2 regions of the Pseudoalteromonas sp. PB2-1 genome follow, and region 1 is predicted to be linked to the other one. Evidence: predicted binding sites of a transcription regulator. Region 1 holds the regulator's gene; the other holds the start of a gene.
What was found. The regulator NrdR, encoded in region 1, represses ribonucleotide reductase genes. The targets are predictions, from matches to a motif close to AAACACNANATNTNGTGTTT.
Positions count from the first base shown of each region.

Region 2: nrdA (class 1a ribonucleoside-diphosphate reductase subunit alpha) is a predicted target of NrdR. The motif match lies at 6,457-6,476, and genes of this name have one in related genera.

Region 1 is NZ_CP090667.1:823,799-835,026, forward strand. Features, by position in the region: gene thrC (threonine synthase) at 1-358, shown strand, start outside; gene L0Z67_RS03855 (hypothetical protein) at 407-775, opposite strand; gene glyA (serine hydroxymethyltransferase) at 1,068-2,324, shown strand; gene nrdR (transcriptional regulator NrdR) at 2,433-2,882, shown strand; gene ribD (bifunctional diaminohydroxyphosphoribosylaminopyrimidine deaminase/5-amino-6-(5-phosphoribosylamino)uracil reductase RibD) at 2,885-4,024, shown strand; gene L0Z67_RS03875 (riboflavin synthase) at 4,029-4,682, shown strand; gene ribBA (bifunctional 3,4-dihydroxy-2-butanone-4-phosphate synthase/GTP cyclohydrolase II) at 4,724-5,839, shown strand; gene ribE (6,7-dimethyl-8-ribityllumazine synthase) at 5,931-6,395, shown strand; gene nusB (transcription antitermination factor NusB) at 6,411-6,821, shown strand; gene thiL (thiamine-phosphate kinase) at 6,866-7,840, shown strand; gene L0Z67_RS03900 (phosphatidylglycerophosphatase A) at 7,837-8,322, shown strand; gene L0Z67_RS03905 (ligand-binding sensor domain-containing diguanylate cyclase) at 8,356-11,228, shown strand, end outside.
Region 2 is NZ_CP090667.1:1,747,275-1,758,502, reverse strand. Features, by position in the region: gene aroA (3-phosphoshikimate 1-carboxyvinyltransferase) at 1-769, opposite strand, end outside; gene serC (3-phosphoserine/phosphohydroxythreonine transaminase) at 772-1,860, opposite strand; gene gyrA (DNA topoisomerase (ATP-hydrolyzing) subunit A) at 1,930-4,626, opposite strand; gene ubiG (bifunctional 2-polyprenyl-6-hydroxyphenol methylase/3-demethylubiquinol 3-O-methyltransferase UbiG) at 4,803-5,513, shown strand; gene L0Z67_RS08065 (HAD family hydrolase) at 5,513-6,187, shown strand; gene nrdA (class 1a ribonucleoside-diphosphate reductase subunit alpha) at 6,580-8,865, shown strand; gene nrdB (class Ia ribonucleoside-diphosphate reductase subunit beta) at 8,936-10,066, shown strand; gene yfaE (class I ribonucleotide reductase maintenance protein YfaE) at 10,066-10,338, shown strand; gene L0Z67_RS08045 (YaeQ family protein) at 10,335-10,862, opposite strand; gene L0Z67_RS08040 (TonB-dependent receptor) at 11,019-11,228, shown strand, end outside.

The sequences.
Region 1 (11,228 bases):
TGTTCAGTTTATGTTGGATAACAAATGGTTTAGCTATGATGATTTTTACTCAAGCTGTGTAGGTGAAGAAGAAACAAAAGAGGTGATGAAAAAAATTCATCAAACGGGTTACATTGCAGAGCCTCATACTGCAATTGCTTATCAAGGCTTGAAAGAAAATCTAGCAGACGGCAGCGCAGGCATCTTTTTAGCGACTGCACACCCAGCTAAATTTAAAGAAAGTGTTGAAGAAATTTTAGATATCGAATTGCCTATGCCGAAACCACTTGCTGATGCATTAGCAAAGCAATGTTTAGCTGAAGATATCAAGTTTGATTATCAATTGCTTCGCACTGAGCTACTAAGTAAACTCGCGTAATATCCATAAAAAAGAGCGGCTTAGCCGCTCTTTTTTATATTGCTTATTTTAATGAAGTAGTGAATGGCTATGACGGTTTAAAACTCGCATAATGAGAATTACCAAAGAGGCGATACACAGTAACACACTGATAATTGAGATTATTTCGTTTTGTGTCCACTGAATTAAAGTGAACGCTGAAATGAATAAAATAAATGGTTTAAATTCATAGTAATAGTGAGATTTCGTTTGTTTTATTCTTTGGCTTGAGTGATCAGTTCTTCTGGCCTCAGAGCGCATACGCCACACATTAGCGCCCATTAAAAACAGTATTATACCGATTAAAGTTGGCACACTATCCTTGGCTAACGTAATACAACTCACCCCGAGAAAGAAGTACACATAAGGGACAACTTCGTAAATTGGTTTGGCTAACATGTCTCGCTATCATCCATGATACTAACTAATACTATAAGATTAGTTGGTGTTAGTGGAAATACAAGTATCAGCGGGCACTTTTTAATTTAGTGACATTTTAAAAATATATGTAATATTTTAAATTTATAAATTTTTGTTATGTATCAATAAAAAAATATCATTATTAAAACACTGTGAAATAAATTCAATCCCTGTTTAAATATGTTCATCTTTACACGATAGGCAAAAGTGCGTTTTAAGCGTACAATATAGCCTTCAAAAAAACACCATACACGTTGCCTTAGGAGACCCCATGTTAGAACGTAGCATGAATATTTCGGATTTCGATCCAGAGTTATTTGCAGCCATCAATAAAGAGACGGCTCGTCAAGAAGAGCACATCGAACTGATCGCGTCTGAAAACTACTGTAGCCCACGCGTGCTTGAAGCACAGGGCTCTCAGCTAACGAACAAATATGCTGAAGGCTACCCAGGCAAACGTTACTATGGCGGTTGTGAGCACGTTGACGTTGTTGAGCAACTGGCTATTGACCGTGCAAACGAATTATTCGGTACTGACTACGCTAACGTTCAACCTCACGCAGGTTCACAAGCAAACGCAGCTGTTTTCCAAGCGCTTCTTCAGCCGCACGATACAGTACTAGGTATGAGCTTAGCTCATGGTGGCCACTTAACTCACGGCTCACACGTTAACTTTTCTGGTAAAACGTACAATGCAATTCAATACGGCCTAAATGAAGAGACAGGCGAAATTGATTATGCTCAAGTTGAAGCACTTGCATTAGAGCACAAGCCAAAAATGATCATCGCTGGTTTCTCTGCATACTCTGGCGTTGTTGATTGGGCTAAATTCCGTGAAATCGCTGACAAAGTAGGTGCATACTTATTCGTAGATATGGCTCACGTTGCTGGTCTTATCGCAGCGGGTGTATACCCAAGCCCAATCCCTCACGCACACGTTGTTACTACAACAACTCACAAAACATTAGCGGGTCCTCGTGGCGGTCTAATCGTTTCTGCATGTGGTGATGAAGAGATTTACAAAAAGCTAAACAGCGCTGTATTCCCTGGTGGTCAAGGTGGTCCTTTATGTCACATCATCGCTGCTAAAGCGGTTGCGTTTAAAGAAGCATTACAACCAGAGTTTAAAACGTACCAAGCACAAGTTGTTAAGAACGCTCAAGCTATGGTTGAAGTTCTTCAAGAGCGTGGCTACAAAGTTGTTTCTGGTAAAACAGACAACCACTTATTCCTTCTTGACCTAATCGATAAAGATATCACAGGTAAAGATGCTGACGCTGCACTAGGTAATGCAAACATCACAGTTAACAAAAACTCAGTACCAAACGACCCACGTTCACCGTTTGTAACGTCTGGTCTTCGTATTGGTTCTCCGGCTATTACTCGCCGTGGCTTCAAAGAAGCTGAGTCAAAAGAGCTTGCGGGCTGGATCTGTGACGTACTAGACAACATCAACGATGAGTCTGTACAAGCAGAAGTAAAAGAGAAAGTGAAAGCTATCTGTAAAAAATTACCAGTTTACGCTTAATTACTGGTTAAACCGTAATTAAGATAACAATAGCGTTGTTTTTTGCTATTATAAGGGCCGCTTACTAAGCGGCCTTTTTTTGTTTTTTATAAACGGAAGTTGAACCCTATGCATTGCCCTTTTTGCACCGCAAAAGATACCAAAGTAATTGATTCTCGACTTGTTGGCGGTGGTCACCAAGTGAGACGTCGACGTGAATGTAACGAATGCCATGAGCGCTTTACCACCTTTGAAGGCGCTGAGCTTGTGATGCCAAGAGTCATCAAGCAAGACGGTAGCCGCGAACCATTTAATGAAGACAAGTTACTCAATGGCTTGCATCGCGCTTTAGAGAAACGCCCTGTTAGCACTGAGCAGGTCGATGAAGTCGTTAATATCATTAAATCTCAACTTCGTGCCACGGGTGAACGTGAGATCTCTAGCCATTTAATTGGCGAGTGCATCATGGAGTCACTAAAGAAACTCGACAAAGTAGCCTATGTGCGCTTTGCATCGGTTTATCGTTCATTTGAAGATATTCGCGAGTTTGGTGAAGAAATCGCTCGTTTAGGTGATTAATCATGTCGTTTACAGAGCTTGATACAGCTTATATGGCGCGTGCCATTGAGCTTGCTAAACAAGGTCGTTTTACTACGACGCCAAACCCGAATGTTGGCTGTGTTTTGGTTAAAGATGGCGAAATAGTCGGTGAAGGGTTTCATCAATTAGCAGGGCAGGGCCATGCTGAAGTGAATGCCTTGGCTGTAGCTGGCGACAACGCGAAAGGCGCCACTGCTTATGTGACTTTAGAGCCTTGTAGTCATTATGGACGCACTCCACCTTGTGCCGAAGGTTTAAAAGCAGCGGGTGTTAGCAAGGTGATTGCCGCTATGGTCGACCCAAACCCTGCGGTGAGTGGTCGCGGCCTACAAATTTTAGCCGACGCCGGTATTAGCGTTGCATCTGGTTTACTTGAACAGCAAGCGCGCGATTTAAACAAAGGTTTTTTAAAGCGTATGGAATCAGGATTGCCATATGTGACTTGTAAAATGGCATGTAGTTTAGATGGTAAAACTGCGCTAAATAACGGCCAAAGTAAATGGATAACAGGCTCTAAAGCACGCCAAGACGTGCAAGCGTTTCGTGCCCAAAGTTGCGCGATACTCACTGGTGCAGATACGGTTTTGACCGATAATGCAAAACTGAATGTTCGCATTGAAGAGCTTCCATTTACCATGCCAACCTCGCTGCCTTTACGCCAGCCGACCCGAGTCATTATTGATTCACAAAATAGGTTAACGCCTGAGCTTGCGTTATTCAGCATCGAGAGCTCGGTGATTATTTTTACCACGTCGCTTGATAATCAGCATCAATGGCCTCATTTTGTTAAGCACGAAGTGGTGCCAGCAGTTAACAATAAAGTTGATTTATCGGCCCTTTTAAAGCGTCTTACTGAACTACAAGTTAATCATGTTTGGCTCGAAGCAGGTGCGACCCTCGCTGGCGTGTTTGCTGAGCAAGATTTAATTGACGAATACATTGTTTATATTGCTCCTAAGTTAATAGGTGATTTGGGCAAAAGCTTACTAAACTTTGCAGAAGTCACCATGATGAGTGATATCACTGAGCTGACCTTTACTGATACAGTGATGATTGGTGACGACATCCGCATAACCGCGAAAAAAGCAAAGCAAGCCACATATATTGAAAATAAAGAGTAGCACTATGTTTACTGGAATAATTGAAGCAACAGGTAAAATTGTTGAACTAACACAAAAGCAAGGTGATCTAGCTATTCGTATCCAAAGCAATAATTTGGATATGAAAGACGTCAAGCTCGGTGACAGTATTGCCACCAACGGTGTGTGTTTAACGGTTGTCGCTAAATATAGCGATGGTTTTAGTGCTGACTTATCAAACGAAACAATCAGCTTAACTGGATTTGCACATTACAAAAAAGGCCAAACAGTTAATCTCGAAAAAGCCATGCAACCACTTTCTCGCTTAGGTGGGCACTTGGTATCAGGCCATGTTGATGGTATTGCGACGGTAGAAAGTATTAGTCCTAATGCTCGTGCAACAGAGTATTGGCTAAGTACCAACAGCGATTTAATGAAATACATTCCCTACAAAGGTTCGGTATGTATTGATGGTATTAGTTTAACGGTCAACGAAGTCGAGCAAAATCGCTTTAAGTTGACGATTGTTCCACATACCGCTGAGCAAACAACGATTGCAGAATTTCAGGTGGGTACTCAGGTGAACTTAGAAGTTGACCAGATTGCTCGCTATTTAGAGCGCCTAATAAAAGGGGCTGAACAACCTTCCCGTTCAGACATATCAATGAGCTTGCTAGCACAAGCTGGCTTTATTAAATAAGCACGGATAGGTCAAATTAATCATACTCTCATGGGCACATTATGAATTTACACAGCGCGCAAGAAATTATCGATGACATTAAAGCCGGTAAAATGGTTATTTTAATGGACGATGAAGACAGAGAAAATGAAGGCGATTTAATCATCGCAGCAGAACATATTAGTGCTGATGCCATCAACTTTATGGCAACACACGGCCGTGGTTTAATTTGTTTAACCATGACACAAGAGCGTTGTCAGCAGTTAGAATTACCACTTATGGTCAAAAACAACGGTGCTGCCTTTTCAACTAATTTCACTATGTCGATTGAAGCGGCTAAAGGCGTAACAACGGGTATTTCTGCGGCCGACCGCGCACGCACAGTGCAAGCGGCTATCGCTAAAGGTGCCGTGCCGAGCGATATTGTACAACCAGGGCATATTTTTCCAATTATGGCGCAGCCAGGTGGCGTGTTAACACGTGCCGGTCATACTGAAGCGGGTTGTGATTTAGCGCGTTTAGCGGGTCTTGAGCCTTCATCAGTGATTGTTGAAATTTTAAATGCAGATGGCACCATGGCACGTCGCCCAGATCTCGAAGTATTTGCGAAAGAGCATGACTTAAAAATTGGCACCATTGCGGATTTAATCGAGTACAGAAACCTAAACGAAACCACCATTGAGCGCGTTGCTAAATGTAAACTGCCAACCGAGCATGGTGAGTTTGATTTAGTGACCTACAAAGACACTATTGATGGTCAGCTTCATTATGTTTTACAAAAAGGTGACGTATCAAAAGATGAGCCAACGTTAGTACGTGTTCACTTACAAAGTACGTTTAATGATATTTTGCTCTCAGATCGCAATGCAGACCGTAGTTGGGGGTTATCTGATGCAATGGCTTATATTGCTAAACATGATGGTGTGTTAGTAATTTTAGGTAAACAAGAGTCAACCGAAGAGCTTGAAGCAACGGTAAAAGCATTTGCCGCTGAAGATGCGGGTGAAAATGTTAGTCATCGTAAATTCCAAGGTACATCGCGTACCGTGGGGGTCGGCTCTCAGATCCTAGCTGATTTAGGTATTGAAAAGATGCGTTTAATGAGCCGTCCGAAAAAGTACCATGCGTTATCTGGTTTCCACTTAGAGGTGGTTGATTACGTTGAGCCGCAGTCTTAATTAACTAGGCTACTTTTATATTTTTGTGGTATTATGCGCCGTAATTTTTGCGCAATCGCAACCGCTTAAACTTATTTTTTAGGGTTATTAAATGAAAATTATTGAAGGTAACAAATACGCACCAGGCAAAAAATTTGCCATTGTCATTTCTCGCTTTAATGACTTTATTGGTAGCAGCCTATTAGCAGGTGCTGTTGATGAGCTTAAGCGCACAGGTGGCGTATCTGACGACGACATTACCGTTGTTTACGTACCAGGTGCCGTTGAATTACCTTTAGCAGCGAAACGCGTTGCAGCAAAGAAAGAACACGATGCAATCATCGCTTTAGGCGTAGTGATCAGAGGTGGTACGCCACACTTTGATTTAGTCGCTGGCGAATCAAACAAAGGTCTTGCACAAGTATCTCTTGAGTATGATATCCCGGTTGCATTTGGCGTATTAACCACTGAAAGCATTGAGCAAGCAATTGAGCGCGCAGGTACCAAAATGGGTAATAAAGGCGGCGAAGCTGCTTTAGGTGCGCTTGAAATGGTTAATGTGTTAGACAAAATTTAAGTTTAAGGAATCTCTGTGAAACCAGCAGCAAGACGTAAAGCACGTATCTTAGCACTTCAAGCCGTATACTCTTGGCAGTTAAGCGGTAACCCAATTGCTGACATTGAACAGCAAATGTTAATTGAAAATGATGTGACTAAAATCGACGTCGAATATTTCAAAGACCTAGCACGCGGTGTTGTTGTTAACTGTAAGCAATTAGATGAAATCGTTGCACCACATTTAGCACGCCCAGCTGATGAGTTAGACATGGTCGAAAAAGCAATTTTACGTCTGTCTGGCTACGAGCTGAAATTCCGTGAAGACGTACCTTATAAAGTAGCAATCAATGAAGGCATTGAGCTTGCGAAGATGTTTGGTGCTGAAGATAGTCATAAATTTGTTAACGGTGTACTTGATAAAGCAGTGAAAGAGCTGCGCAAGTAATCAACCCCGTAAAGGAGAGCCGGCTTGGGCCGGCTTTTTTGTGTATGAAGGAATTTGAATTAATCAATCGTTACTTTAAAGGTCGCGGCATTATTCGTCGTGATGTAAACCTTGGAATTGGTGACGATTGTGCGTTAGTAACCGTGCCTGAAAACTGCCAACTGGCAGTAACAACAGATACCTTAGTCGCGGGTGTACACTTTTTTGATGATATATCACCGCGTGCCCTAGGACATCGTGCTTTAGCCGTTAATTTAAGTGACTTGGCTGCAATGGGCGCTGAACCTACGTGGGTTTCGGTTGGTTTAACATTGCCAGAAGCTAATATAGAGTGGCTTGAACAGTTCACCGAAGGCATGCATGAGATTGCAGAGTACTTCAATGTGCAGATCATTGGCGGTGACACAACACAAGGGCCTTTAACGATTACCATTTGTGCTAAAGGCATCGTACCTCAAGGTAAAGCGTTGCGTCGTAGTGGTGCCAAAGTGGGCGATTGGATTTATGTAACTGGTCCACTGGGGGATGCTGGTGTAGCAATAGAAGCACGTAAGCAAGGCCTTGATATTGCCCCAGAACATTTAAGCTATTTAAATAATCGCTTCGATTACCCGACGCCTCGAGTGGCTGCAGGGCAAGTTTTACGCGGTGCAGCCTCATCAGCCATTGATATTTCTGATGGTTTACTGGCAGATTTAGGCCATATTTTAGCGCTATCGCAAGTTAGTGCTGTGATTAATGTTGATAAAGTGCCTGTGTCAGATGCCTTAAATTCTTCAATTCCACGTAAAGAGCAGTTTGATTACATTCTAAATTACGGTGACGACTACGAGTTGTTGTTTACTGTGCCTGAAAGTAATAAAAGCATGGTAGATATGAAACTACGCCAGTACGGTGTTGAAGCGAGTTGTGTTGGGCAAATTCAAAGTGGCGAAGGCGAGATTGAGCTATTACTTGATGGTGAAAAATTTAACTATCAAGGTAAGGGCTTTCAGCATTTTACGAAGGAGCCGGTTTGAGCAGTAACCGTTTATTCAATTTAAAACGCCCACACCAGTTTTTTGGTTTGGGTTTTGGTTTAGGTCTTGCGCCTAAAGCACCAGGCACCTTCGGTACATTTGCTGCCTTACCATTTATTTTTATAACTATGTACTTTCCATTGTGGTTACAGGTGGTGTTCGCCATCGTGATCAGTGTGTTTGGTATTTGGGCCTGTGGTAAAACAGCCGATGACTTAGGAGTACATGATCATCCAGCCATTGTTTGGGATGAAGTTGCTGGTTATTATATCACCATGATAGGTGCCGCATTAAGTTGGCAGTCATTATTGGTTGGTTTTTTATTGTTCCGCTTTTTTGATATTGCTAAACCAGGTCCTATCCGAATTTTAGATAGACGTTTACACGGTGGCTTGGGCATCATGGCTGATGATATTTTAGCAGGTATATTTTCATTAATTTGTGTTCAAGCCTTGTTTAAAGCAGGCTATTTACCTTTTTAAACGATGAGTTAGGTGTTACTTGGTGGCAAGTATATGATGCGATTTATAATCCTCTGTTTGTTGATGCTTTGCAGCACGTCTGCATTTGCGTCTATTACCGACTACGTCGTTAAACAGTGGAATATCCAAAATGGCTTGCCCTCACAATCTTTAAAAAGTATTGCTCAAGATGAGCAAGGCTATATGTGGCTAGGCACACAGTTTGGCCTAAGTCGCTTTGATGGAAATACCTTTACTAACTTCAATACACAAAATAGCGATTTTCTACCTAGTAATGGTATTAATAAGCTATTGGTAGATAGCACCGGGTTACTTTGGGTTGGTACCAAAAATGGTTTGGTAACACTTGATCCTAAAACTATGATGTCGCAAACCTTTAACGTAAAAGGGCCTGTTCGCGATATTCTAGAAGACTCAAAAGGCAGTATTTGGATTGCAGCCAATGGCCTTTATTTCGTAGCACGTAATCAGGTTACATTAAATCAAAATTCAGCCTTGGTCGTGCCTGTATCCAATGCCACACCAATTACGCAAATTGTCGGTTCAGTCAGCCAAATGGCGCTATCACCAGAAGGTATATGGTTGGTCAATGAGCGTCACCTGTTGCGTTTAACAAATACCTCATCTGACTTTGCAAAACTACGTTTAGAACTTACCGCAAAAGTGTCATTGCCTGAGCGCCTAGCGCAGACCATTATTCATGATATGGCTTGGCTTGAGGGTAACTTATATTTAGCATCGGAGCTGGGTGCATACTTTCTTGATTTAGATGATGAGCTGCGTCCATTCCCACTCCCTAACGCGAGCAACTCAGCTGTTTATAAGTTTATGAGCGATTCAGATGGTGCGCTGTGGATTTCCACCTATGGTCGTTTATTATTTAGAGATAACTCAGGTGACTGGCAGTGGGTTGAGCCTAGTCAGTTAGATCAGAGCATCTGGTTTGCTGACATCTTTCGTGATAATCAAAATAATATTTGGCTGGCAAGCTTTAGTGAAGGTTTATGGCTTGCCCACGAAGGGCGAATAGAGCGCCATTCTGCTATTTCAAATATGACCGAAGCGGTGATGGCGATTAGCCAAGCGCCTGATGGTAAGTTATGGGTTGCTAACCGTAGTGGTGTTGGTTACTTCGATTACAATAAAAACTTTGTAAATCAAATACCCAGCAATCAATTTGGTCGCGCTGCGGTGCATGACTTACAATTTGATGGCGACCGCCTCTATATTGCCACTGGTCGAGGCGTTTTTTATTATGAAAACCAGCGTTTGTATACGGTACCTGGTAGAGCGCTTCGTGATAACCCCGTATTTGCAATTAGCAGTTCAAACAAAGGCGGTTTCTGGCTTGGCACGGGTCGGGGCATGTATCGGTTAAGTTATGGGGGATTAACGCCATTTGCTTACAACGCCTTTTTGAGCAGTAAATTTATAACCTACGTACTGGATGAGCAAAACTTTGGCTTAATTGGCACGAGTAAAGGTGCTTACTACTTTACCGACCGCGGTATTGAGAAAATTGGCGATCAGACCAGTTTAGAGAGTGCGTATGTGACCAGTATTTTAAATATCGACGGTGTGGGTATTTTAATTGGCTCTTTGAATGATGGCTTATTTTATCGAAGCACACAAGGGCAGTGGCGTCAGCTAGATGCTACAGACGGTTTACCTTATGGATCTATTTTCAGTCTTGTTTACGACAAACAACTAAAACGTATTTGGGTCAGTACCATGAAAGGCGTATACCGTATGCCGGTTGAGCAGTTTAGTACCGACATTGAGAGCTTGAAAGTTGAGCAGGTTATTTCGTCATTTGACCGCCAGCTTGATGGTAAGGCTAGCCAATGTTGTGCGGGTCTTGGTCATGATGCGGTGGCGGACACTGGTAATTCAATTTGGTATCCAAGCTTACAAGGGGTCGTTGAAATACCTAAAAGTGTTGAACTATTTGGTGTTAAAGCGCTTAAGCCACGTATTGAAAACATTACCACACCTCTTCGCCAAATGAGTACGGCTTCGCTTGGCGCTAAACCAGAATTACAAATTGATGAGCGAGATGTCACCATTAAGTACACCGCTATTGATTATTATGCTCCTTCAAGTATTGAGTTCCGTTACCGATTAAGTGGGTTAGATAGTCACTGGCGCTACGCAAACACACGTCGCGAAGCAATCTACACTAACTTACCACCGGGCTCTTTTTTATTTCATCTAGAAGCTAAACGCCGTGGTGAAGATTGGCAGAAAGCGCGCAGAACAGACTATGCGTTTGTTGTCCCACAACGATTTGATGAAACTATTTATTTTAGATTGCTCATTACAAGCAGCTTTATTTTATTATTCTATCTGGTCTTTTGGGTGTTTAGAGCGCAAGAAAAACGCAAGCAGTTAGCCCTTGAAAGCTTAGTAACAGAACGCACCGTAGAGCTACGTGAAGCGAACGATAAGCTCAACCAAGTAAACTCACAGCTTAAGCTAGTTAGTCACTCAGATGAGCTGACGGGGCTTCGTAGTCGTCGCTTCTTATTTGATCAACTCCCTAAGGATATTGAACATTTCCAGCGTAACTCGCAATCACTGCAAGCGCAGGGTAAATGCTTAGTATTGATGATTATTAATTTTGATAATTTTAGCCGTATCAATGACGCCTATGGACCGCTGGCTGGGGATAGTTGCTTACAGCAAATGGCTACACTGTTGAATAGTCGTACCCAAGGCTCTGATTATGTTGCACGTTGGAGCGGTGATGAGTTCTTACTTTTACTACGTGATTTTAAACGTTCTGGTATAGATAGTTATGCAGCTGAACTGTGTGAGGCTATTGCGGGTAATGCATTTAGACTTCCAAATGGAGAGTCAACAACCATTACTGCTTCTCTTGGATGGTCTTTTTATCCGCTTCCTTT
Region 2 (11,228 bases), 920 kb from region 1:
CCGCTATTGCAGCTGCCGCAACGAAGTAAGAAGCACTAGATGCATCCCCTTCAACCATAATACGCTCAAGTGCTTGGTACTGTTGACAGCCTTTAACGTAAAACGTTTCGTAATTGTCATGGCTCACAGTAACGCCAAAACGCTTCATCACATCAAGGGTGATATCGATATAAGGTTTTGATACCAAGGTGCCTTTAATAGTGATTTCTGTGTCGCCATTAAATAGCGGGGCTGCCATTAATAATGCAGTTAAAAATTGACTTGAAATGCTGCCATCAATGTCAACTTTACCACCGTTGATTTTGCCGCCTTTAATGGCCAGAGGCGGATAATCTTTATTTTTTAGGTATTCAACATCACCGCCAAGTGCTTGTAGCGCATCAACCAAGTGACCGATTGGGCGCTCTTCCATACGTGGCTCACCCACCAGTTGGTATTCACCTTCTACAGCCGCTAACACTGCTGTAAGCGGACGATAAGCAGTACCGGCATTACCTAAAAATAGCGGCTCACTTGGCGTTTTAAATTTACCGGCAACACCTTCGACAGTTGCCACTGTTTTGTCTTCGTTAAGCGAAACATTTACGCCTAGAAGTTTTAGCGCACCTAGCATATGACGAATGTCATCACTATCAAGTAGGTTTTCTACAACTGTGGTGCCCTCTGCCAGCGCTGCTAGCAGTAAAATACGGTTTGATAAGCTTTTTGAGCCAGGCAGTGTCACACTGCCATTTACCTTTGTAATAGGTTCAAGACGAAGCTGTTCCATAATTAGCTGTTCTCCTTGGCAAATTTATCCATAAAATTAACCAAAGCTTGAACACCTTCTAACGGCATCGCGTTATAGATACTTGCACGCATACCACCGACAATACGGTGGCCTTCAAGAGCTAATAAGCCTGCTTCTTTTGACTCAATGATAAACTTGTCATTAAGCGATTCGTCGTTTAACCAAAACGGTACGTTCATACGTGAACGGCAATGCTTAGCAACTTTATTATTATAAAAATCAGAGTTATCAATAAAATTGTAAAGTAGCTCTGCTTTTGCGATATTTTGCTCTTCCATGGCTTTAACGCCGCCATTTGCTTCAAGCCATTCAAAGACTTCAGCTGCTAAGTACCACGCAAATGTAGGTGGCGTGTTATACATACTGCCTTGTTTTGCTTCTAATGCGTAATCAAGAATACCTGGCTTTGCAAGGCCCTCACGCTCAAGTAACGTTTTGCGGATAATAACAATCGATAAGCCAGACGGACCGATATTCTTTTGTGCACCAGCGTAAATAAGATCAAACTGATTCACATCAATTTCGCGCGATAAAATAGTCGAAGACATGTCAGCCACAATGGGAGCTGACGGATGTGAAGGCACATCAAAAATTTCAATACCATCTACGGTTTCATTTGGGCAATAGTGAATGTACGATGCATCCGCAGGTAATTCCCAGCTGCTCGCTGGTTTGATAGAAAACTGGCCATTTTGCTGCTCATCATCACGTACATTGATGCTTTCAACGGCAGTGAATTTTGCGGCTTCTGAAGTTGCGCCTTTCGACCACACACCGTTTTCACAATAAACGGCGGTTTTATCATTAAGGTGAAGATTCAATGGAACCGCGCTAAATTGACCACGGCCACCACCGTGCATAAATAACACTTCAAATTCATCGCTAATATTCATTAAACGACGCAGGCTAGCTTCACATTTAGCTGTGAGCTCTATGAAATCACTACTGCGATGGCTGATTTCCATCACAGATACACCTAAACCTTGCCAATCTATAAATTCTTTTTGTGCTTTTTGCATTACTGCCGGCGGCAGCATTGCCGGTCCTGCACAAAAATTATATTTAGTCATTACTTTGCCTCATTCCAGTAATTATAGTGCTAATAAAAAAAGCGGCCGAAGCCGCTTTTTAAATCAATGTTATTCTGAAGGTGGGTTATCACCCGTTTCTTCAGGATTTGTATCGACTACTTCAACGGCCTCGCCTTCGATGGCTTCAAGCTCATCAACTTCGATTTCTTCAATACGTTGTAAACCAACTACTTGCTCTTCGTCAATAGTTCGTATCAAAATAACGCCCTGTGTATTACGACCAACTGTAGAAACCTCATTAACCCTAGTACGTACGAGTGTACCGCGATTAGAGATAATCATGATTTCGTCGTTGTCATCAACTTGTACTGCACCAACCACAGCGCCATTACGCTCGCTTACTTTGATTGATACAACACCTTGCGTTGCACGGCTCTTCGATGGGTAATCTTCAAGTGCCGTACGCTTACCGTAACCATTTTCAGTCACAGTGAGGATTGCGCCATCTGACTTAGGTACGATTAATGACACCACGCGTTGATCGTCCGCCATCTTAATACCACGAACACCCGTCGCTGTACGGCCCATTGGACGTACACCTTTGAAGCGGATTTCTGGGTTACCATTTTCGTCTAGAACTGCATTGCCGTTTTCATCAACGACAGCTGATTCTTCCGCTTCTTTAAAGCGAACAACTTTACCCGCATCAGTGAATAGCATGATTTCATTCGTGCCATCAGTGATATCAACACCAATTAGGCTATCGCCTTCATTTAGGTTCACAGCGATGATACCGCTGGCACGTTGACGGCTATACGCAGTCAGTGGTGTTTTCTTAACTGTACCAAACGCAGTCGCCATGAAGATGTATTTATCTTCTTCGTACTCACGTACCGGTAAGATAGCAGTAATACGTTCATCAGCTTCAAGTGGTAATAAGTTAACAATTGGCTTACCGCGCGCCGCACGGCTTGCAAGTGGTAACTGATATACTTTAAGCCAATACAAGCGACCTGCCGTTGAGAAACACAGGATTGTATCGTGTGTATTGGCAACTAATAGACGTTCGATGAAATCTTCATCTTTCATCTTCGTTGCTGACTTACCTTTACCACCACGACGCTGTGCTTCGTAGTCAGATAATGGCTGATACTTAACGTAACCTTCGTGAGAAAGCGTTACAACAACGTCTTCTTCATTAATTAGGTCTTCAAGGCTGATATCGTGAGCCGCTGCACTGATTTCAGTACGACGTTCGTCACCATATTGCTCTTTAATTTCTACTAGCTCGTCGCGGATAACTTCCATTAGGCGATCTGGGCTTGAAAGTATAAATAAAAGCTCAGCAATAAGATCAAGGAGTGTTTGGTACTCGTCTAAGATCTTTTCATGCTCAAGACCCGTTAGCTTGTGTAAACGTAGGTCTAGAATTGCTTGTGCTTGTTGCTCAGATAAATAGTATTGACCGTCACGGATACCTAAATCATCAGCTAACCAATCAGGACGTGCAACGTTATCTTCACCTGCTTTTTCAAGCATTGCTTTAACAGTACCCAGCTCCCATGAGCGTGCTGTTAATGCTGCTTTTGCTTCTGCTGGTGTTGGTGACTTACGAATAAGTTCAATAATCGGATCGATATTCGCAAGAGCAATCGCTAAGCCTTCAAGCGTGTGAGCACGGTCACGGGCTTTACGTAAATCAAATACCGTACGACGTGTAACCACTTCACGGCGGTGTACGATAAACGCTTCAAGCATTTCTTTAAGGTTAAAGCACTTAGGTTGGTTGTTATCTAGTGCAACCATGTTCATACCAAACACAGTTTGTAACTGAGTTTGTGCATAAAGGTTGTTTAAGATTACTTCACCAACATCACCACGTTTGATTTCGATAACGATGCGCATACCGTCTTTATCTGATTCATCACGTAGTGCGCTAATACCTTCAATCTTCTTATCTTTAACAAGCTCAGCGATCTTTTCGATAAGGCGTGCTTTGTTAACTTGATAAGGGATTTCGTGGACGATGATCGTCTCACGGCCAGTTTTTTCGTCTACTTCGATTTCAGCGCGAGCACGAATATAAACTTTACCACGGCCCGTTAGGTACGCTTGCTCAATACCTTTTTTACCATTGATAATCGCCGCAGTCGGGAAATCTGGACCTGGGATATATTCAATAAGGTCAGCAATTGTCATATCAGGGTTTTGAATAAGCGCTAAACAACCATTGATAACTTCTGTTAAGTTATGAGGTGGAATGTTTGTCGCCATACCAACCGCGATACCCGAAGAACCGTTTACTAATAAGTTAGGTACTTTAGTAGGTAATACGTCAGGAATTTGCTCAGTACCGTCGTAGTTAGGTACGTAATCAACCGTTTCTTTTTCTAAGTCAGCTAATAATTCATGTGACATTTTCGCCATACGGACTTCCGTATAACGCATTGCTGCCGCAGAGTCACCATCAACAGAACCAAAGTTACCTTGGCCGTCAACTAGCATATAGCGTAATGAGAAAGGCTGCGCCATACGAACGATGGTGTCATATACCGCGCTGTCGCCATGTGGGTGGTACTTACCGATTACATCACCAACAACACGTGCTGATTTCTTGTAAGGTTTATTCCAATCATTATTGAGTTCGTTCATTGCGAATAAAACACGGCGGTGAACAGGCTTTAAGCCGTCACGTACGTCTGGCAATGCACGCCCTACGATTACACTCATCGCGTAATCAAGGTAGGAGTTTTTTAATTCATCTTCAATATTGACTGGCAGAATTTCATTGGCGAGATCAGTCATTTGATTTCACATTCCTTCAGTATTGACTCATAAAGAGGCAAAGCGCCGTCTTCAGAGCTTTAGTTATTATTTCCAGACCATGCTATCACAATTTATTTAGATTTACAGGCGCTAAATCTTTGCGATTTATTAATTTACCCCTATATAATGGCCTCAGATTGACGAGGAAGTTTTTTATGACCGAACATCAAAATGTAGATAATGCAGAAATTGCAAAGTTTGAAGCCATCGCAGAACGTTGGTGGGACCGCGACGGAGAGTTCAAACCTCTTCATGAAATAAATCCTCTTCGCTTGGATTTTGTTGCCGATAAAGTGGGCGGCTTATTTGATAAAGAAACCTTAGATGTTGGCTGTGGCGGCGGCATCTTAAGTGAAAGTATGGCACGTATGGGCGCAAAGGTGACCGGCATCGATATGGGTCAAGAGCCATTAACCGTTGCCAAACTACACAGTTTGGAAACCGGCGTGCCCGTTGATTATATTAAAGTACCCGCAGAAGAGTTTGCTGAAGAGCACCCTGCTCGCTTTGATGTGATCACTTGTATGGAAATGCTGGAGCATGTTCCAGATCCTGCTTCTATTATTCGTGCTGTAGCAGAACTTGCCAAACCGGGCGCCGATGTGTTCTTTTCAACATTAAATAAAACCCCGAAAGCATACTTATTTGCCATTGTTGGCGCTGAAAAGCTTTTAAAAATGGTGCCCGAAGGTACTCATGACCACAAGAAGTTTATAAAACCTGCACAGCTTATTGCATGGGCAGAAGAGGCAGGCTTAAAAGTAAGAGCCAGTACAGGCCTTACCTATAATCCGTTCTCTAAGCAGTACAGCTTAAATGATGATGTCAGTGTTAATTACATTCTTCACTTTGAGAAACTGGTCTGATGAGTGGTGTACAAACACCCCCTATCGATTTTGATGCGTTTATCTTTGATTTAGATGGCACACTACTCGATACCGCAGATGACTTAGGTGGCGCATTAAACCGTGTCTTAGCTGATGCCAATGTGGCGCCTGTTGCTGAGCATGTTTATCGCCCCGCAGCTTCTAATGGTGCAAATGCATTATTAGAAGTAGGCTTTGGTGATAAATGGCCCGAACTTGAACAACTCGCCTTGCGCCAGCAGCTTCTTGACTACTACGCTGCAGATATTGCTGTGCACAGTAAATGCTTTAAGGGTATAGAGCAGCTCTTAGTTGCACTTGAACAAAAAGACATTAAATGGGGCATTATGACTAATAAACCAGGTTTTTTAACAGAGCCGTTAGTCAAAGCAATCCCTTCTTTAAGTAATGCTATGGCTGTGGTGAGTGGAGATACACTAGACGTGGCGAAGCCATCTCCAGATCCACTACTGCATACTGCTGAGATCCTCAATGTTGATCCCAGTCGTTGTTTATATATAGGGGATGCGGAGCGCGACATCCAAGCGGCAAAAGCAGCCAATATGTATAGTGCTACTGCTTTATGGGGCTATATACCCAGTGTTGATGCTGCTCTGGATTGGCAAGCTGATTTCAATTGGCATTCGCCTATTGATGGATTTAACCATATATAGTGCTATATTTAAATTTAGATACTATATATTGTGATCGGTTTGAGTTTTGAGCATTCTTTGACGATAAAAAAAACAGTCAAAATTTATTTTCAAAAACGGTAAATTTTCTAGATCTTGAGTTGATTTTTACAAATTTCATCATCAATGAATGGTCAAAGGTTAATGCTCACTAACACAATGCGCTTATCCAGTAGTTATCCACAAATAGGGGCATTTCTGTCCCTTGCAAATGATCGCAGACCACACTATCTTGTGATCTGCAATTTAAAGAACACCAGATATTGTGGCTAAATGTTATTCAATTCACACAATCTAGTGTTTAATAATAAAAATTATACTGAAGAATAAGTTTTCACTAAAAATATAATTTCCCAAGGAATACAGGCAAGACTATGAACCAACAGCTATCTGTAAGCAAACGTGACGGCCGTAAAGAGTCACTTGATCTAGATAAGATCCACCGCGTGATCGCTTGGGCCGCCGAAGGTCTAAATAACGTGTCTGTCTCGCAAGTTGAATTAAAATCACATATTCAATTTTACGATGGAATTCGTACCGATGACATTCATGAAACTATCATCAAAGCGGCAGCTGATCAGATCTCTAAAGATACGCCTGACTACCAATACCTTGCTGCTCGATTAGCTGTATTCCATTTACGTAAAAAAGCGTACGGCCAATTTGAGCCACCACGCTTATACGATCACATCACGAAATTAGTTGAAGACAAACGTTATGATCAACACTTACTTGTTGATTATACCGAGCAAGAAATCGATGAGTTAGATTCTTATATTGATCACAACCGCGACTTAAACTTCAGCTATGCTGCTGTAAAACAGCTAGAAGGGAAATATTTGGTTCAAAACCGTGTTACTGGTGAAATTTACGAAAGTGCACAGTTTTTATATATCTTAGTGGCTGCAAGCTTATTCTCTGATTATCCAAAAGAAACGCGTCTTGACTACATCAAGCGCTTTTATGATGCAGTATCTACATTCAAGATTTCATTACCAACACCAATCATGGCCGGTGTGCGTACGCCTACGCGCCAGTTCAGCTCATGTGTACTTATCGAGTGTGGTGATAGCCTAGATTCTATTAATGCGACATCGTCTGCGATCGTTAAGTATGTTTCGCAACGTGCAGGGATTGGTATTAATGCGGGTCGCATTCGTGCGCTTGGCAGCCCTATTCGCAACGGTGAAGCGTACCACACAGGTTGTATCCCGTTTTATAAGCATTTTCAAACAGCAGTTAAAAGCTGTTCACAAGGTGGTGTACGCGGCGGCGCAGCAACCCTATTCTACCCATTATGGCACTTAGAAGTTGAAAACTTATTAGTTCTTAAGAACAACCGTGGTGTTGACGATAACCGTGTTCGTCACCTTGACTACGGTGTACAGTTCAACAAATTAATGTACAGCCGTTTAATTAAAGATGATTACATCACTTTATTTAGCCCATCAGATGTACCTGGTCTATATGACGCCTTCTTCGAAGATCAAGCGAAGTTTGATGAGCTATATGTTAAGTACGAGCAAGACGAGTCAATTCGCAAAAAACGTATTAAAGCGATTGAGTTATTCTCAATGTTTGCACAAGAGCGTGCAAGCACAGGTCGTATCTACTTACAAAATGTTGACCACTGTAATACACACAGCCCGTTCATTTCGACTGTGGCACCAATTCGTCAATCTAACCTATGTTTAGAAATTGCATTACCAACTAAGCCACTTAGCAATGTAATGGATGAAGAAGGTGAAATTGCACTGTGTACTTTGTCTGCGTTTAACTTAGGTGCAATTGAATCACTTGATGAATTAGAAGAGCTTGCTGAACTTGCAGTTCGTGCGCTTGATAACTTACTTGATTTCCAAGACTACCCTGTTCCAGCAGCTAAAAACGCGACTATGGGTCGTCGTACGTTAGGTATTGGTGTAATTAACTTTGCTTACTACTTAGCGAAAAATGGCAAGCGTTACTCAGACGGCAGTGCAAATGCGCTGACTCACAAAACATTTGAAGCAATTCAATATTACCTAATGAAAGCGTCAAATGAGTTAGCGAAAGAACGTGGTGCATGTCCAAAATTTAACGAGACTACGTATTCTCAAGGCATTATGCCAACAGATACTTACAAGCGTGACCTTGATCAGTTCTGTGAAGAGCCACTTCACTTAGACTGGGATTCATTACGTGCCAGCATTAAAGAGCACGGTATGCGTAACTCGACGCTGTCTGCACTCATGCCTTCAGAGACATCATCGCAAATCTCTAATGCAACCAATGGTATTGAACCACCACGTGGTCATATCAGTGTTAAAGCAAGTAAAGATGGTATCTTAAAGCAAGTAGTACCAGAGTATGAAAATCTGAAAGATAACTACGAGCTACTGTGGGATATTCCTTCAAACGATGGTTACTTACAACTTGTTGGTATTATGCAAAAATTCGTTGACCAAACGATCTCTGCAAACACGAACTATGATCCATCTAAGTACGAAGGCGGTAAAGTACCTATGAAGGTGCTATTAAAAGATTTACTAACTGCGTATAAACTCGGTGTTAAAACCCTGTACTATCACAACACCCGTGACGGTGCATCTGACTCTCAAGATGAGTTAACACCTGAGGTTGAAGATGACAGTTGTGCAGGCGGCGCTTGTAAAATCTAATTAAATTAATAACATAACAAAGGCGGGCTCATTAGCCCGCTTTGTCCTGACTGTTTTTTGAGAAATCACTATGTCATATACAACTTTTAGTCGAAACCATAATAACCAATTACAAGAACCGATGTTTTTCGGCCAAACAGTAAACGTGTCACGTTACGATCAACAAAAGTACCCTATTTTCGAAAAGTTAATAGAAAAACAATTATCGTTTTTCTGGCGCCCTGAAGAGGTTGACGTAAGTAAAGATCGCTTAGATTTCCAAGCGCTTCCTGATCATGAAAAACACATTTTTTTGAGTAACCTAAAATATCAAACACTACTTGATAGTGTGCAAGGTCGCTCTCCAAATGTTGCCTTACTGCCGATTGTATCAATCCCTGAGCTTGAAACATGGATCGAAACATGGGCATTCAGCGAGACTATTCACAGCCGTTCTTATACGCATATTATTCGTAACGTAACGCAATCTCCTGAGCTTATCTTCGATGATATTGTAAGCAATGAAAAAATCAGTGAGCGCGCTGATGCGGTAACCAAATACTATGATGATTTAATCAACATGGTATCGCTATATAACTTATATGGTGAAGGTAAACATGTTATTAATGGTAAAGAAATCAAAGTAAGCTTATTTGATCTTAAAAAGCAGCTTTACCTTGCTATGATGTCGGTTAACATCCTAGAAGCCATTCGTTTTTACGTAAGTTTTGCGTGTTCATTTGCTTTCGCTGAGCGTGAATTAATGGAAGGTAATGCGAAAATCATCAAGTTAATTGCGCGTGATGAAGCACTGCACTTGTCTGGCACACAGCACATTCTAAACATTATGCAAGATGGTAAGGACGACCCAGAAATGGCGATCGTTGCTGCACAATGCCGCGAAGAAGCGATCCAAATGTTTGTCGAAGCTGCCGAGCAAGAAAAAGATTGGGCAGAATACTTATTCAAAGATGGTTCTATGATTGGTCTAAATAAAGATATCTTATGCCAATACGTTGAATACATCACTAATGCACGTATGACTGCGGTAGGCTTACCTGCTCAGTTTGAAAGTAAGAGCAATCCTATTCCTTGGATCAACTCTTGGTTGGTATCAGACAATGTACAAGTTGCCCCTCAAGAAGCTGAAATTAGCTCTTATCTAGTTGGTCAAATCGACTCTCAAGTTGATGCATCTGACTTTGGTGACTTCGACCTGTAATGAGCACTAACATCACTGCACAGGTTATCCTTGCAGGAACAGACAGCCAGAATGTAGAGTTTGATTCTGGCTGTTCATCTCTCCTTGAATGCCTAGAACAACAAAAAATAGATGTCCCCTACCAATGCCGAGAAGGTTACTGCGGTGCATGCCGTGCAAAATTAGTTGAAGGGAGCGTCAAGTATAATCAAGAGCCGCTTGCTTTTGTGCGAGAAGGCGAAGTTTTACTATGTTGCAGTAAGCCCAATGGTAAGATAACCATTGAGCTTTAATGCCAAACTAATTGCTTACTCTGATAAAAACCAAGCTTATCTGCAACACTGATTGCATGCTCATCAATAGTGACATCCCACTGTAGGTTTTTGGTTAGGTGTGACGCTAAATCATCGATAAATTGATGATCAAAGGCAATCAAATGTCCATTGCTGATCAGTTCAAGTGAATGCTGATATTCATTCAGCCAATCACCATCCAATGTTGTCACTACCCATAATTCATCCACCCTTTTCGCCACTTTACTGAGAGTGGGAAAATCTGGTTCATCAACGACTAACCAAGTTATATAGTGCTCATCTAATGCTTTGATAGCAACATCAGGCTCCGAACGATCTGATTTTGCATTAAGCACAGCATCCTCATTATATGCAAATACACAATAACTTAATAATTTAAGAACAAAGTGCTGGTAGCTTTCTGAGCGCTCGCACGCAGTAGTAAATACCTTAGAATGATTACGGTGCTGGCGTAAATTAGCGATACTAAATTGTGCCTTGAATACCCTATTTTTATCAGACATAGCTGTTAACCTTTACACGAGTAAGGTGTCTTGAGTATAGCCGATGTATGGTAAATAGCGACAAAACAAAAGTTATACTATAACGTCATTGTTTTGCCATAAATGAGGTGTTATATTATATCAAGATTATTAATAATAAACTCAGAAGTAGGAACGATGAATAAACTTACAGTACTTTCAAGTGCCGTTGCAGCAGCTTTATTTTCACATTCAAGCTTTGCAGCTGTTATCTCAGGTCAAGTTCTAGACGATAAGCAACAACCCATTGCAAATGCCGAAATTCATGTTCACGGTAAATCACAAACAGTGGTGACGGACAAATCAGGTCAATTTAAAATTGATGTAGATAACAAAGGCCAACTCCAC